4 regions of the Streptomyces sp. NPDC104381 genome follow, and region 2 is predicted to be linked to each of the others. Evidence: riboswitches for the same ligand, from Rfam matches in the RefSeq annotation. Region 2 holds a riboswitch; each other region holds the start of a gene.

Region 1 (4,084 bases), 260 kb from region 2:
GTCCGCGTCGAGGTCGTCGATGGCCTGGACGATGTCGCCGAACTCGGCGTAGCACATGTGCGTGTGGATCTGCGTGTCCGGCCGCACCCCGCCGGTGGTGAGCCGGAACGACTCCGTCGCCCACGCCAGATAGGCCGCGTGGTCGGCGGCCCGCAGCGGCAGCGTCTCGCGCAGCGCGGGCTCGTCGACCTGGATGACCGACGTCCCCGCGGCCTCCAGGTCGTCCACCTCGTCCCGCAGCGCGAGGGCGACCTGCCGGGCGGTGTCGCCGAGGGGCTGGTCGTCGCGGACGAAGGACCAGGCGAGCATGGTGACGGGCCCGGTGAGCATGCCCTTGACCGGCCGGCCGGTGAGGGACTGGGCGTACGTCGTCCAGCCCACCGTCATCGGCTCGGGGCGCGAGATGTCACCGGCCAGCACCGGCGGGCGGACATAGCGGGTGCCGTAGGACTGGACCCAGCCGTGCTGCGTGGCGAGGTACCCCGTCAGCTGCTCGGCGAAGTACTGGACCATGTCGTTGCGTTCGGCCTCGCCGTGCACCAGGACGTCCAGGCCGGTCTTCTCCTGGAAGGAGATCACCTCCTGGATCTCGGCCTTGATGCGCTCCTCGTACCCGGCCGCGTCGATGCGTCCGGCCCGCAGGTCCGCGCGGGCGGTGCGCAGTTCGGCGGTCTGCGGGAACGAGCCGATGGTGGTCGTCGGCAGCAGGGGCAGCCCGAGGTGCGCGCGCTGGGCGGCGGCACGCTCCCCGTACGGCTGGGAGCGGCGGGAGTCGGCGTCGGTGACCGCCGCGGTCCTGGCGCGTACGGCGGGGTCCCGGGTGACGGGCGAGTTGGCGCGGGAGGCCAGGTCGGCCCGGTTGGCGGCGAGTTCGGCGGCGATGGCGCCGGTGCCCTGGGTGAGGCCCTTGGCGAGGGTGACGATCTCGGCGGTCTTCTGCCGGGCGAAGGCCAGCCAGCGCAGGACCTGCGGCTCGATGTCCCGTTCGGCGGCGGTGTCCAGGGGGACGTGCAGCAGGGAGCAGGAGGGCGCCACGTCGATGCGTCCGGCGAGCCCGAGCAGGGTGCCCAGGGTGGACAGCGACTTCTCCAGGTCGTTGATCCAGATGTTGCGCCCGTCGACCACACCGGCGACCAGCCGCTTCCCGGGGAGCCCGCCGGCGGCGGCCAGGGCGTCCAGGTTCGTGGCGGCTGCACCGGTGAAGTCCAGCGCGAGCCCGTCCACCGGCGCCTTGGCCAGGACGGTGAGGGCCTCGCCGAGCCGGCCGAAGTAGGAGGCGACGAGCAGCCTGGGCCGGTCGGTGAGCGAGCCGAGACGGTGGTAGGCGCGCTCGGCGGCGTCGAGTTCGGCCCCGGTGCGGTCCTGGACGAGCGCGGGCTCGTCGAGCTGCACCCAGTCGGCGCCGGCCGCCCGCAGGTCGGCGAGCACCTCGGCGTACACCGGCAGCAGGCGGTCCAGCAGGGTGAGCGGGTCGAAGTCCGCGGCCACACCGGGGGCGGGCTTGGCCAGGAGCAGATAGGTGACCGGGCCGACCAGGACGGGCCGGGCGGCCGCCCCCAGCGCGACGGCCTCCTTGAGCTCGGCGACCTGCTTGGCGGAGTCCGCGGTGAACACGGTGTCCGGGCCCAGCTCCGGGACCAGGTAGTGGTAGTTGGTGTCGAACCACTTGGTCATCTCCAGCGGGGCGACGTCCTGGGTTCCGCGCGCCATCGCGAAGTAGCCGTCCAGCGGATCGGCGGCGACCGCCTCACGGTGCCGGTCGGGGACGGCCCCGACCATGACGGTGGTGTCCAGTACGTGGTCGTAGTACGAGAAGTCCCCGGTCGGGACCTCGTCGACGCCGGCGTCGACGAGCTGCCGCCAGTTCGTACGGCGCAGATCCGCGGCTGTGGCGCGGAGGGCGTCGGCGGTGACCCGCCCCTTCCAGTAGCCCTCGACGGCCTTCTTCAGTTCCCGGTTCCGTCCCTGCCGGGGGTAGCCGTGGACGGTGGACCGCGCTGCCGCGGTCGCGTGCTCGGTGGTCACGGAGATCTCCTTCGCGAGATGAATCCCTGAGATCCCGGCGACGGGACGAGGGCACGAAGGGGTGACGCACAGGGCGGGAAGCGTCGGACGACGCGGAGATCCGCCAGGTGTGCACGCCGACCCGCCCACGAGGTCACCGGGATGTCCGCGCACGATTCGTCCGTGCGCGGGCAGTTGGCAGGTCTTCGGACTCGCGGGCACGTCCTCCGTGAGGACACCTAATGGCCGTCGCTTCCCAGGTCCGGTACGTCGGACCCAGTGCTCATGACGGCGGTCGTTCCCGCTCACCGCTGCGGGGCAGTCCCGGAATTCCACCGGGTTCCCTCTTACGACGCATCCCGCCTGGCGGACGGGGCGAACCAGCTGCACCCGCAAGCCTACGGGGCGTTCCGAGGGCGCGGTGCGTCAGGTCCAGCATGCGGATGGCGCGTCGCGGGCTCACGCGGGTCCCGTATCCGGCCCCACCGGGCGGAGGCGGTCACGGGCGGGGGTCCGGCCGCTCCACCCATGTCCGCGCTCCGGAGCGGCCGGGTCGGGAACGGGCGTCGAAGCGATTCGACACGCCACCCCGGCAGGCAACCGGGAGCAGCAGGGCCGGAATTGTCCATTGACACCCTTCCGGTGGACTGGCACCGTCGAAGCGCTTCAACGATCATGGCCGTGGGTCTCGGCCCTGGCCGACCCCGAGGACGGACCGTGGCGTTCTTCGACAATCCCGTGATCCCGGGCTTCAGCCCGGACCCGAGTATCTGCCGCGTGGGCGAGGACTACTACGTGGCGACGTCCAGTTTCGAATACGTGCCCGGAGTGCCGCTGTGGCACAGCAGGGACCTGGTGCACTGGCGGCTGATCGGGCACGCCCTCGACCGCCCCTCGCACCTGTCGCTCCCCGACACGGCTCCCGCCTCCTGCGGGGTGTACGCGCCCACGCTGCGGCACCACGACGGCCTCTTCCTGATGATCACTACCGTGGTGGCCGGCGCGGGCACCGTCCTGGTCACCGCCGAGGATCCCGCCGGGCCGTGGTCGGATCCGGTGCCGGTCGGCATACCCGGCATCGATCCCGATCTGGCCTGGGACGACGAGGGGAACTGCTGGTGCGTGTTCTCCCACGACGGGATCCGCGGGGTGCGCATCGAGCCGGGGACGGGCGAACTGCTCGGCGAGCCCGTGGAGATGTGGTCGGGAAGCGGCCTCCAGTACCCCGAGGGCCCGCACCTCTACAGGATCGGCGACTGGTGGTACCTGCTGCTGTCCGAGGGCGGCACGGAACGCGGGCACGCGATGTCCGTGGCCAGGGCCCGCACCCTGCCGGGGCCCTTCGAACCGCACCCGGACAACCCCGTCCTGTCCCATCGCAGCACCGGACACCCCGTGCAGAACACCGGCCACGGTGACCTGGTGCAGGCGCACGACGGCACCTGGTGGATGGTGCTGCTGGGCACCAGGCCCCGAGGCGACACACCGGGGTACCACGGCATGGGCCGGGAGACATTCCTGGCACCGGTGCGCTGGGAGGACGGCTGGCCCCTGCCGGGACCGCTCGAACTCCGTTCCCAGGCGCCCGGGTTGACCCCGCACCCCTGGCCCGCAGAGCCGCACCGGGACGACTTCGACACCCCCGCCCTCGCACCCTGCTGGGTGTCGCTGAGGCGTCATGACCCGGATGCCGCGCGCCTCGACGAGCGGCCGGGCCATCTGGTGCTGCACGCCCGGGCCGACGGCATGGAGAAGCCCGGAGCGCTGTTCGTCGGGCGGCGCCAGCGCGACGCCGACTGCGTGGCGCGGACCCGGGTCGACACCGGTGAAGGAGGCCGGGGCGGCCTCGCCGTACGGCTCGACGAGGCACACCACTACCAGGTGGAGACGGAGAACGGCACGGTGCGCGTGGTCGCCCGGATCGGTCCCCTGCGTCAGACCGTGGCCGAACGGGACGTACCCGCCGGGCCTTTGACGCTGCGGGTCGACGTCACCACCACGGACGTCCTGCCGCCCACCGTCACCGTACGACCCACTGATCCCGGTCACGCGGAGCAGTCGGGCCTGCGCGTCGGCGGCC
Region 2 (4,084 bases):
GGGTTCCGCGAACTGATGGCGGCGCGCGGCGCCGATCTCGCGTACGGCCGGACACTGCCGCGGCTCCTGCGCGATGCCGGCCTGGACGACGTACGGGCGGATGCCTACTTCCCGATCACCTCGCCGGCCTGCACCGTGCTCGAGGCGGCGACCGTCCGGCAGATCCGGGGCCGGCTCGTGGCGGCGGGCATCGCGACCGACGAGGACATCGACCGCCATCTGGCGAACGTCGCCACCGGGCGGCTGGACCTGGCGACGGCCCCGATGGTCTCCGCCTGGGGGCGCCGCCCGTAGGGCGTGTTCCGTAAGTCCCGCCGGCCGAGCGCCGGCGTCGTCAGAGGAGTCCGACGAGGTCCGCGAACCAGTGGCCGTAGACGTCGCTGCCGGCCAGGGGCGGCACGATCAGGCCCGCGAGCAGGGCGAGGGGGGATCCGACCAGCAGCAGCGACGCCGGCAGATCCGAACGGGTCGTCATCTGTTCCTTGGTGGGGACCGTCGAGACCATCCCCACGGCGAAGGCGACCACGACGACGAGCAGACCGAGCACGCCGAAGACGACCATCCTGACGACGGACGGCCCGGGGTCGGCCTGCAGCGCCGCCATGTATCCCGCCGCGACAACGGCGATCAGCAGAGTGACGGCGAGGGTGACCACCTGGTCACGGAAGTAGACCCTCCGTCTCCTCACAGGCGCGGATTCGGCCTCCGCCGGCGACTCGGCCTCCGCCGGGGACTCGGCCTCCGCCGGAGACTCGACCACCGGTACGGGACCGGCCTCCGGTACGGGACCGGCCTCCGGTACGGGACCGGCCTTCGCCGGGGACGTGACCTCCGGTGCGGTCGGCAGGGCCTCGAGGGCGCGGAGGTAGTGGTACGCCTCCCCGAAGGCGGTCGTCTCCTCCGGGCTTGCCCCCAGTGCCCTGACGAGGTTCTCCAGACCGGCCCAGTGCGCGGGCAGGGCGCGGCCGGACAGCCACCGCTCGACGGTGGACTCCCCCTGGCCCCCGTCCGTGGCGCCGACGGCATCCTTCCCGAACGCCACGGCGAACATCGCGGCCGGTGGCCAGTCGGCTTCTCCGGCCCTGGCCCTCAGAGCCTTCAGCTGTTCCCCCAGATCGGAGCGGGAGGTGACCTGGTCCAGCCGGTCGAGGATCGGGGACGGCTCCGGCGCTGAAACCCTCTGTGTCCTCGCCGCCTTCGCGATGGTCACCCGGTATTCGAGTTCCGCCCACATCTGCGGCCGCTGCCTCACCCCGGCTGCGAGGATCCGTTCGTAGACGTAGTCGTACAGCTCGTGGACACTGATCGCCCCGTCCCTGTCGAGATCGGCCTCCCCGGTGCGGAGGCCTTCGATCACGGCTCCGGTGAACCTGGACCTGCCCGGCTCCAACGCGCTGACGTGATCGCCCTCCCAGGCGTATTCGGTGCGGTTGGTGGCCGTGATGACCGCACGCCCGTGCCCGGCCAGTTCATCGCGTACGTGGACCGTGGTGTCACCCTTGGTGCCGTGCAGGAAGGCCCCGCTGTAGCAGCAGTCCAGGAGCAGGACGATGGACCGGGCCCGGCACCGGCGCATCTGGATCTGCAGGAAGGAACCGGAGACGGCGGTGGAGGCGAGGAGCTTCTGGTCGGTGTCCCGCGCCGCGAAGTACAGCTCTCCGTTGTCGTTCTTGATCCCGTGGCACGACAGGTGCAGCAGCAGGAGGTCGTCCCGGCTCCGGTCGAGGAAGAACTCCTCCATCGCCCGGCTCACCTCGCCGTGGCGGCCGTCGATCACCGTCCGCACGGCGAAGTCACCGACCTGAGGGTCGCTGAGCACCTCGGCCAGACCTTCGGCGTCCGGCGCCGGCGAGCGCAATCGGCTCAGACCGGGGGTGTCGTAGCGACCGGTCGCGATGAGCAGGGCAAACCGGCCCCCGGGCATCGTGTGTCCCCCTTCAGACTTGCTCGGCCGTCCCGGATCGCGGCACCGATGCGTCCGGGCCCGGGCGTGGCACGGTTTCCACCGCGCTGCGCGATGGGGTGTGCCGGGAGATGAACTCCTCGATCAGTCGGCGCTGGTCGGCCGATGACACGGCTTCCACCTCCAGGCTGTCCTCACCCACGGTGATGCTGATCCTCCGGACCGGCCGGTTCTCGATCCACGCGTGCAGCAGGTGCACCAGACTACGTACCACGAACGGCGCCGCCGTCACCAGCAGGGCACCCAGGGTGATCACCTCGCCCGGTTTGGCTCCCTCCGGCGCCCCTCCCGCCCGTTCCAGCACGACGCCGTCGAACTCCTGCTCCAGCAGGTGCTCGCGCAACGCGAGCGTGCACGACTCCAGTTCCTCCGGATCGCTGTCAGGGCCGCCCTCGAGCACCACCCGGATCCGACTCGCCGTACTGCTCACTGTGCCCCCACGTACTCGACGAGCGATCAGCGTAGCCAAAACTTCCCCGCGGTACCCCGGCCAGGGGCGATTCGCGTACACGCGGCGGGTCGACGTCATACGCCGGGGTGCGGCTCGCACCGTCGGCCGCCTGCTCGACCGCCCTCTCCCAGGGGTGTCGGGCGCGCTTGTCATCGTCCCCCACCTGGCACTACTGTCACCACGCCTTGGTGATCGGGAAATCGGTGTGATGCCGGTGCGGCCCTCGCCACTGTGATCGGGAAGTCCGGCTCCGGCCCTCGCGGGCAGCCACTGGGTCCTTGTGACCCGGGAAGGCGGAGTTCGGGCGGTGGTACCCGTAAGCCAGGAGACCGGCCAAGGCACTTCAACCATCCACGAGGTGCTGGAGAGGGTCTGCTGAGCCATGCACATAGCCGAGGGTTTTCTGCCTCCGGCGCACGCGATCGCCTGGGGTGTCGCGTCCGCGCCGTTCGTCGTCCACGGAGTCCGGTCACTCACGCGTGAGGTCAGGGAGAACCCTGAGAGCACGCTGCTCCTGGGGGCCTCCGGGGCCTTCACGTTCGTACTTTCCGCTCTCAAGATCCCTTCTGTGACCGGGAGTTGCTCGCATCCCACGGGTACGGGTCTGGGGGCCATCCTGTTCCGTCCGCCGATCATGGCGGTGCTGGGCACCATCACCCTGCTGTTCCAGGCGCTCCTGCTCGCCCACGGCGGTCTGACCACGCTGGGCGCCAACGTCTTCTCGATGGCGATCGTCGGCCCCTGGGCGGGGTACGCGGTCTACAAGCTGCTCCGCCGGTACGACGTACCGCTGATGGTGGCGGTGTTCTTCGGCGCGTTCGTCGCCGACCTGTCGACCTACTGCGTCACCAGCGTGCAGCTGGCGCTCGCCTTCCCGGACCCGGGCAGCGGGTTCCTGGGCGCGCTCGGCAAGTTCGGCTCCATCTTCGCGGTCACACAGATCCCGCTCGCGGTGAGCGAGGGGCTTCTGACGGTGCTGGTCATGCGACTCCTCGTGCAGTCCAGCAAGGGGGATCTGACCCGGCTGGGCGTGTTCCTCTCGGGCAGGCAGAACCGGACCAGGACGGCCGAGACCGAGGCGGTGGCCCGATGAACAGGAACACGAAGATCAACGCCCTTCTGCTGGTCGTGGTGGCCGCGCTGGCCGTCCTGCCGCTGGCCCTCGGCCTCGGCGACGGCGAGAAGGAGCCGTTCACGGGGGCCGACGCCCAGGCCGAGACGGCGATCACCGAGATCGACCCCGACTACGAGCCCTGGTTCTCCCCGCTGTACGAACCGCCGTCCGGCGAGATCGAGTCGGCGCTGTTCGCCCTGCAGGCCGCGCTCGGCGCGGGCGTCCTCGCCTACTACTTCGGCCTGCGGCGCGGGCGCCGTCAGGGCGAGCTGCGGGCGGCCGTGCGGCAGGACGGCGATGCCGTCGGGGAGTCCGCGGCCCGGGGGAACTGAGCGCGTGCTGCCGATCGACGCGGCGGCGCACAGCTCTCGCTGGCGCCGCCGCCATCCCGTGGACAAGGCCGTGCTCGGTCTGGGTCTCACCGTTCTGGCGATCTCGCTGCCGCCGTGGCCCGGTGCCGCCCTCGTCCTCCTCACCGCCGTCGCCGTGCTGCTGGGGCCGGCCGGTGTGCCCGCCCGTCAGCTGTGGCGCGCGTACCGGGTTCCCCTGGGCTTCT
Region 3 (4,084 bases), on a different contig from region 2:
GCGTTCCTGTCGGTGGAGGTCGCCAAGACGATCTCCGGCGGGATCATCAATGAGAACGGCCTCAGAACCGAGGTCATCTTCGCCGCGCTCGTCGGCGCGATCCTGTGGAATCTGCTGACCTGGCTGGTCGGCCTCCCCTCCAGTTCCTCCCACGCACTGTTCGGCGGCCTCATCGGCGCCGCGGTCATGTCGGCCGGCTGGTCCTCGATCAACGGCGGCACCGTCGTCACCAAGGTCCTGCTGCCGGCCATCGCCGCGCCGGTCGTCGCCGGTGTCGCCGCCCTCCTGGCCACGAAGCTGACGTACCGCCTCAACCGGAAGATCACCGACGAGGCGCAGCTGAAGTCGACCGCCAAGGGCTACCGCGCCGGCCAGATCGCCTCGGCCGGGCTCGTCTCGCTCGCCCACGGCACCAACGACGCGCAGAAGACCATGGGCATCATCACCCTGGCCCTGGTCACCGGCGGAGTCCTCTCCCCCGGGTCCAACCCTCCGGTCTGGGTCATCGCCTCCGCCGGTATCGCGATCGCGATGGGCACCTACCTCGGCGGCTGGCGCATCATCCGCACCATGGGCAGCGGCCTCACCGACCTGCGTCCGCCGCAGGGCTTCGCGGCCCAGACCAGCGCGGCCACGGTCATCCTGGCCTCCTCGCACCTCGGCTTCTCGCTCTCCACCACCCAGTCCTGCTCCGGCGCCGTCATGGGCGCGGGCCTCGGACGCAAGGGGGGCGTGGTCCGCTGGTCCACCGCCACCCGGATGTTCGTCGCCTGGGGCCTGACCCTCCCGGCCGCCGGGCTGGTGGGCGCGGGCGCCGAGTTCCTGACCAAGCAGGGCCCCTGGGGCGTCGGCGTGGTCGCCGTCCTGCTCGTCGCGGGCTCGGGCGCCATCTGGCTGCTGTCGCGCCGCAAGCCGGTCGACCACACCAACGTGAACGCGGGCACCGAGCCCGCGGGTGTCGTCACCACCGCGATCTCGGCGGTCAGCCCGCCGCCCGCCGGTGCCGTCGTACCTGAGCTCAAGACCACCATCTCGGCCCCGGCCCAGCCGGCCGGAACCCCGGCCGACCCGGCCACGGTGTAAGGAAGCGTCCGCATGAAAATCGACTGGGCAGCTCTCGCCTCCGTCTTCGGCGTCAGCCTCGTGGTGACCGTCGCGCTGGTCGGCCTCTTCACCCTTGGTGTCACCGGCCTCGCCAAGCAGACGCCGTCGGCGCGGGGCGGCGGTTCCACCGCCCTCGCGCGCACCGGCGCGTACGCCTGCTTCGCGCTGTGCGCGGCGGCGGTCGCGTACGGGATCTATCTGATCGTCGCCTGACGCCCCTCGGGCACCCTCACCGGCCGGACACACCCCGTGTGTGTCCGGCCGGTGTGCGTCTCAGCACACTGAAGGCCCGCAGGTCAACGGCAGGTTGACGGGCGTTCGCGGGGCGTGGTGGACTGCCGGAGCCATTTACGGCGACAGGAGAGGAAGCCGGTGCGAATCCGGCGCGGTCCCGCCACTGTCACCGGGGAGCAGCCTCCACACGGAAGTCACGGTCCGCCACCGCGGACTGGAAGGCCGGAGGAACTGCGGATCCGGGAGCCAGGAGACTCTCGTCGCCGGTCACGTCGAACCAGGGCGCGGACCCTGAGTGAGGACATACGCCATGCCGGGCTGCCCCGCGTCGGTCGCCGCACCACCTGTCACCGAGCCCCTTCGAGGCACGACGGCCGGCTGACCCGTGCGAGCCGACCGCATCTTCGCGTACGGCGCCGCCGCCGGCCTGATCGGCGACCTGCTGCTGGGTGATCCCCGGCGCGGGCACCCCGTCGCCGCCTTCGGGCGCGCGGCGGCGGCCGTCGAGAGCCGGCTGTGGCGCGACCACCGCGGCCGGGGTGCCCTGCACACCCTCGTCTGCGCGGGGGGCGCCACGGCCGCCGCCGCGCTGGCGGCCCGTGCCGTACGGAACCGTCCCGCCGCCGCCGTGGCGCTGACCGCCGCCGCCACCTGGTCCGTCGTCGGCGGCACCTCGCTGGGCCGCGAGGCCCGCGCCATCGGCGGGGCGCTGGCCGCCGGGGACGTGGAGCTGGCCCGGGAACGCCTGCCGCATCTGTGCGGCCGTGACCCGCAGTCGCTGGACGCGCGGCAGATCGCCCGCGCCGTGGTGGAGTCCGTCGCCGAGAACACCTCCGACGCCGTCGTGGGCGCCCTGGTGTGGGGTGCGCTCGGCGGGGTGCCGGGGCTGGTCGGCTTCCGGGCCGTCAACACCCTGGACGCCATGGTCGGGCACAAGTCGCCCCGCCACCGGCGCTACGGCTGGGCGTCGGCCCGGCTCGACGACGTCGCCGGCTGGCCGGGCGCCCGGCTCACCGCCCTGCTGGCCGTTGCCGCCGGGGGGCGCCCCCGCGCGGCCGTCCGGGCCTGGCGGGCCGACGCGGGCCGGCATCCGAGCCCCAACGCGGGCCCGGTGGAGGCCTCGTTCGCGGGAGCGCTCGGCGTACGGCTCGGCGGCACCCTCGCGTACGGCGGGCGGGTCGAGCACCGGCCCGTGCTCAACGGCGAGGCGGGCCGGGACGTGCGGGTGACGGACATCGAACGTGCGGTGCGGCTGTCGCGCCGGGTGAGTGTGCTGGCCCTCGCCGTCTGCGCGGTGGGGCGGCTGGCCAGGGGACGGAGAACGGCATGAGCGGCGGGCTGCTGGTCGCGGGGACCACCTCGGACGCGGGCAAGAGCGTCGTCACGGCGGGGATCTGCCGGTGGCTGGTGCGCCGGGGGGTGAAGGTCGCGCCGTTCAAGGCGCAGAACATGTCGCTGAACTCGTTCGTCACCCGGGAGGGCGCGGAGATCGGGCGCGCCCAGGCGATGCAGGCGCAGGCCGCCCGGGTGGAGCCCTCGGCGCTGATGAACCCGGTGCTGCTCAAGCCGGGCGGTGACCGCTCCAGCCAGGTCGTCCTGATGGGGAAGCCGGTCGGCGAGATGAGTGCGCGCGGCTACCACGGAGGGCGCCAGGAGGCCCTGCTGGGCACGGTCACGGACTGTCTGGAGCAGCTGCGGTCCACGTACGACGCGGTGATCTGCGAGGGGGCGGGCAGCCCCGCCGAGATCAATCTGCGGCGGACCGACATCGTGAACATGGGCATCGCGCGGGCCGCGCGCTTCCCCGTGCTGGTGGTCGGCGACATCGACCGGGGCGGGGTGTTCGCCTCGTTCTTCGGCACGACGGCGCTGCTGAGCCCGGAGGACCAGTCGCTGGTCGCCGGATACCTGGTCAACAAGTTCCGCGGTGACGTGTCGCTGCTGGAGCCCGGTCTCGACATGCTGCTGGGGCTCACGGGGCGGCGGACGTACGGGGTGCTGCCGTACGCCCACGGGCTGGGCATCGACGAGGAGGACGGGCTGCGCGTGTCGATGCGCGGCGCCGTACGGGAGTCGGTGGTGGCGCCGCCGCACGGCGAGGACGTGCTGCGGGTCGCGGTGTGCGCGGTGCCGCTGATGTCGAACTTCACCGATGTGGACGCGCTGGCGGCCGAGCCGGGTGTCGTCGTGCGGTTCGTGGACCGGGCGGAGGAGCTCGTCGACGCGGACCTGGTGATCGTGCCGGGGACGCGGGGCACCGTGAAGGCGCTGGCGTGGCTGCGCGAGCGGGGACTCGCCGACGCGCTGCGGCGGCGGGCCGCCGAGGGGCGCCCGGTGCTGGGGATCTGCGGCGGGTTCCAGGTGCTGGGCGAGCGTATCGAGGACGACGTGGAGTCGCGGGCCGGGGTCGTCGGGGGACTCGGACTGCTGCCGGTGCGGGTGCGCTTCGGCCTGGAGAAGGTCCTGGGGCGGCCCGTCGGATCGGCGCTCGGGCAGCCGGTGGAGGGGTACGAGATCCATCACGGGGTCGCCGAGGTGGGTGGCGGGGAGCCGTTCCTCGACGGGTGCCGGGTGGGGGCGGTCTGGGGCACGCACTGGCACGGGTCGCTGGAGAGCGACGCGTTCCGGCGGGCGTTCCTGGGCGAGGTCGCGCGGGCGGCGGGGCGGCGGTTCGTCCCGGCGCCGGACACCAGCTTCGGGGCGCTGCGGGAGGAACAGCTCGACCGGCTGGGGGATCTGATCGAGG
Region 4 (4,084 bases), on a different contig from region 2:
GACCCGGTCGGTGGATCCGCCGAGCGTGTGGCTCAGCAGCAGGACGAGAGCGAAGGAGAGCAGGGCTCCGGCGAACGCGCCCCCCGAGACGGAGACCGCTCCCCCGCCGACGCCCAGGACGACGACCACGACCGCGCCGGTGGACGCCCCCGAGGAGACGCCGAGGACGAAGGGGTCGGCGAGCGGGTTGCGCAGCAGCGACTGCATCACGGTGCCGCAGACCGCGAGTCCGGCCCCGCAGACCGCGGCGAGCAGGGTGCGGGGCATGCGCAGGTTCCAGATGATGCCGTCCCGGATCGGGGTCAGCCGCCCCTGCCCGAGGCCGAGGTGCGAGGCCACCGCCGACCAGACGTCCGGGACGGAGATGCGGGCGGGACCGATCGTGACGGCGACCGCGACGGACAGGAGCAGCAGGGCGGCCCCGGCGCTCCACAGCAGGCCGCCGCGCAGGAGCCGGGACGCGGTGTCCGTCACCCCGCGAGTCCGAACGAGCGCAGCCCGGCCGCCACCCGCTCCACGCCCTCCACGGTCCGGATGGTCGGATTCATGGCCTGGCCGCTCAGCAGGACGTACCGCTTGTGCTTGACGGCGTCCAGGTTCTTCGTGGCGGGGTTGGACTCCAGGAACGCGATCTTCTTCCCGGCGCTCTCCGCGGTCTGCGACTTACGGGTCAGGTCACCGATGACCAGCACGTCGGGGTCGCGGTCGGCGACGGTCTCCCAGTTGATCTGGGGCCATTCCTCGTGGGTGTCGTCGAAGACGTTCTTCGCGCCGAGCGCGTCGGTGATGATGCCGGGGGCTCCGCAGCACCCCGCCAGGTAGGGGGCTTCGGCGTTGGCGAACCAGTAGAGCACCGTGGTGTCGGACGCGTCGATGCCGGCGGTCGCCTCGTCGACGCGGTTCCGGAGGCTCGTCACCAGCTTCTCGCCCCGCTCCGGGACGCCGAACACCTGGGCCAGGTCGCGTACTTCACCGTAGACGGCGTCCATGGTCAGCTTCTCGGCGCGGGAGCCGTCGCCGCTGCCCGTGTTGTCCTTGCCGGCGCAGTCGGAGGGCGAGAGGTAGGTCGGTACGCCCAGTTCCTCGAACTGGTCGCGGGAGGCCACACCGCCCTTGCCGAGGGTGGATTCGAACGAGGCGGTGACGAAGTCGGGTTCCTCGGCGAGGACCTTCTCGGAGGAGGGCTGGTTCTCGGCGAGGCGGGGGACCGTGGACTCGTCCTTCTCCAGGCCCTTCATCACCGGGTCCGTCCAGGTCGCGGAGCCGGCGATCCGGTCGGCGAGGCCGAGGGAGAGCAGGATCTCCGTCGATCCCTGGTTGAGGGAGACGGCGTGACGTGGTGGGGCGGTGACGGTCACCGTACGGCCGCAGTTCTTCAGCGTCACGGGGTAGCCGGCGGGGGCGTCGTCCCCCGCGCCGCCCGCGGCGGACTCGTTCCCGCCTCCGCCGCAGGCGGTCAGCAGGACGAGTCCCGCGAGGAGCAGGGCAGTGCGGCGTACGGTGCTGGGTATGAGCGGCACGGAGTCCCTCGGCGTTCTCAGGGCTCTTGCGCGAAGCCCGGTACGGAGTACCGCTCCCGGTGCGGGAGCGGGTGCCAGCAGGTCTTCGGACTCGGGTTCGTCCGGACGGGGCGCCTTCCCGGTGCACCCGAGGGTGTCCCAGTGGCCGTGGCCCCGCCCGTCCCCCTCACCGCTGCGCGTCAGCTCCGGATTCGCACCGGATTCCCTGACTCCACGTGGAGTGTGACTGGCGTCTGCAAGCTATCACGCGGGGTGGGGGCGGCCCCGGGGCCGTCGCCGGTACGGAGAACGGGGGTGCTGCTCCGTACCGGCGGGCCGTCGGACAGCTCAGCCCTTGGGGTGAACCGATTCGCCTCCGTCGGTGAGCGGCTTCACGCTCCGGCGTGCGAGCACGGACGTCGTGCCCCAGTAGGCGAGCAGGACGGCGCGCAGGCCCAGGATCTCCAGGCGCTCGCAGATGCTCCGTCCCCCGCGTCCGGCGCTCATCGGGCGTCCGCCGGGACGGTGTTCCACGGGCCGGCGGGATCGTCGTACGCGTCCGCGTAGCCGGGTCCGGCGATCGGCCAGTCGGCGAGGAGCCGCTCGGGCAGCGCGAAGGACTCGGCCAGTTCCGGGGCGTGTGCGGCGACGGCCGCGACGAGCTCCTCGACGGCCTCGTGCAGGGCGGCCACCTGGTCGCCGCTCAGGAGGCCGGCGGCCAGCAGGTCACCGCTGTTGCGGGCGACCCACTCGACGGCGAACAGCCGCTCCAGCTCCGCCAGCCGGTCCCTGGCCTCCCCCGGGGGAAGTGCCGCGCGGGCCTCGGCGTAGGCCTCGGCGGCCTGCCGGTAGGCGTAGGCCTCGACCCCGCGCAGGGCCGGGCCCGAGGCCGCGTTCCACCGGCCGAGGGTGTCGGCGTCGGGCGCCCGGAGAGCGCGCTCCCTGGCCCTGGCGAACCAGATGTCCTGGACTGAGGCGAGGAGCCGGCCCAGGAAGCGGGGGTCGGCCAGGTCGCCGGGGTGCGGTGCCGGGCCCGGGGCGTCGTCGCGGCCGGGCGCGGCGGCGAAGAGCATGTCGGCGGCCGCCTTGGCATACAGGGCGATGTTGTCGCCCTCGGCCGTGATGGCGCCCTCCACGCCCGTGACGAGTTCGGTCATGCCGTTGTTCTCCAACAGGGCCTGGGCGCCGCAGCGTTCGCGGCTCTCGACGATGACCTCACGGGCCCGCCAGGTGATCCACGCCTTGGCGACGTCGACGAGCCTGCCCGCCTCGGTGCGCCCGTCCTCGTCCGTGCAGGCCTCCCAGCGCTCCTGCGCCCTGCGGTACAGCAGGCTCATGGCGAAGACCGTGGCCATCGCCGAGGCGAGCGGTCCGTGGTGGGTCCGGTGGGCGTTGACGGGCACCGGTGGCGCGCCCCGGCTGCCGGAGATCATCCGGTGTCCGCCGTAGCGCACCGCGACCGCCAGGGTCGCGCGGGCCGACCCCGCCGCGCAGGCGCTCATCGAGATCCGGCCGGGGGTGACCCTCCCGATCGAGGTGAGGAAGCGCCGCCGCCGGTCTCCCGGACCGGTCCTGAACTCCCCCGGAGCGTCGCCCTCCTCGGCGGCTCCCAGCAGGGCGTCCCGCTCCACGAAGAGCTGGTCGAACGAGGTGAGGCAGTGGTCCACCGGGCTGCCCATCCGGGCCGGAAGCCGGCGCACCCGGACGCCCGGCAACGCCCGTACGTCGTCGGTGAGCGGCACCAGGAAGAGGCGTACCCCGTGGTCGGCCCCGTCGGCGACCAGGCGCGCGGCGACCAGGCCGGACTTCGCCCCGCCCGCCGGACTCGTGTTGGGCATGAACTTCTGCGCGCCCGCGTTGGGGGTGTGCAGGACGAAACCGTCCCGCTCACGGTCGTACGTGGCGGTGGTCTCCATCGCCGCCGCGTTGTTGCCGTGCGCCACCTCCGTACAGAGGAAGGTGCCGATGCGACGCATCGTCAGGTAGTCGGACAGATCGCGGCGGCCCGCGCATTCGTGGTCGAGGAGGCTGCCGAGGAAGAGGTTGTAGTGGATGCCCGCCACGGTGGTCAGCGCGGGGTCCACCGGGCCGAGCCAGGCGTGCAGGGCGGCCAGTGCCCGTGGGTCGGAGGCGAGGCGCGCGCCGCTGTCGAGGGAGAGGTTGAGGATCCGCAACCGGTCGTAGGCGAGGTCCAGTCGCTCTTCGGGCGTTCCGCCGGCGGGGCGGCGGAACGGTTCTGTGCTGATCAGCCGCTGCCAGAAGCCGTGTTCACGGCGGTGTTCCGGACCGAGGAGGACGCCGGTCAGCAGTTCGGTGGTGGACGGTGGGGCGATGTCGGCAAGGGTCACGGTCATGTAGAAATCAACGATCGTGGTGCGGGCGAGGACACCCCCTGAACTCCCTACCCCTCAGGGTCCGCTCCGCTGGTCAGAGCCGCTGCCAGCTCCTCCTCGTCGGGAGGCAGCGCGCCCGCCCGTGCGACGGTCACGGCGGCCGACGCCAGTGCGAGGCGCAGCACGTCGCCCAGCACGGTGGTGTCCAGGTCGCGCAGCCGTGCGCGGCCCGGCGCTCCGAGCAGTCCGTAC

The links. A riboswitch is a leader RNA that binds a small molecule or an ion and turns the genes downstream of it on or off. The one in region 2 is predicted to bind cobalamin.
Region 1: linked by a shared signal. The riboswitch ahead of metE (5-methyltetrahydropteroyltriglutamate--homocysteine S-methyltransferase) and the one ahead of ACZ607_RS18305 (energy-coupling factor ABC transporter permease) in region 2 are both predicted to bind cobalamin.
Region 3: linked by a shared signal. The riboswitch ahead of ACZ607_RS04790 (cobalamin biosynthesis protein) and the one ahead of ACZ607_RS18305 (energy-coupling factor ABC transporter permease) in region 2 are both predicted to bind cobalamin.
Region 4: linked by a shared signal. The riboswitch ahead of ACZ607_RS12385 (ABC transporter substrate-binding protein) and the one ahead of ACZ607_RS18305 (energy-coupling factor ABC transporter permease) in region 2 are both predicted to bind cobalamin.

What each region holds. Positions count from the first base shown of each region.
Region 1 covers NZ_JBVJNK010000005.1:369,952-374,035, forward strand. The annotation lists gene metE (5-methyltetrahydropteroyltriglutamate--homocysteine S-methyltransferase) at 1-2,025, opposite strand, end outside; cobalamin riboswitch at 2,185-2,404, opposite strand; gene ACZ607_RS19425 (glycoside hydrolase family 43 protein) at 2,722-4,084, shown strand, end outside.
Region 2 covers NZ_JBVJNK010000005.1:112,511-116,594, reverse strand. The annotation lists gene ACZ607_RS18320 (class I SAM-dependent methyltransferase) at 1-294, shown strand, start outside; gene ACZ607_RS18315 (caspase, EACC1-associated type) at 335-1,924, opposite strand; gene ACZ607_RS18310 (hypothetical protein) at 1,938-2,393, opposite strand; cobalamin riboswitch at 2,584-2,766, shown strand; gene ACZ607_RS18305 (energy-coupling factor ABC transporter permease) at 2,797-3,507, shown strand; gene ACZ607_RS18300 (energy-coupling factor ABC transporter substrate-binding protein) at 3,504-3,860, shown strand; gene cbiQ (cobalt ECF transporter T component CbiQ) at 3,865-4,084, shown strand, end outside.
Region 3 covers NZ_JBVJNK010000001.1:1,069,155-1,073,238, reverse strand. The annotation lists gene ACZ607_RS04800 (inorganic phosphate transporter) at 1-1,083, shown strand, start outside; gene ACZ607_RS04795 (hypothetical protein) at 1,096-1,317, shown strand; cobalamin riboswitch at 1,467-1,595, shown strand; gene ACZ607_RS04790 (cobalamin biosynthesis protein) at 1,724-2,668, shown strand; gene ACZ607_RS04785 (cobyric acid synthase) at 2,665-4,084, shown strand, end outside.
Region 4 covers NZ_JBVJNK010000003.1:663,001-667,084, reverse strand. The annotation lists gene ACZ607_RS12390 (FecCD family ABC transporter permease) at 1-474, opposite strand, end outside; gene ACZ607_RS12385 (ABC transporter substrate-binding protein) at 471-1,520, opposite strand; cobalamin riboswitch at 1,580-1,766, opposite strand; gene ACZ607_RS12380 (hypothetical protein) at 1,848-2,006, opposite strand; gene ACZ607_RS12375 (acyl-CoA dehydrogenase family protein) at 2,003-3,853, opposite strand; gene ACZ607_RS12370 (carbohydrate kinase family protein) at 3,901-4,084, opposite strand, start outside.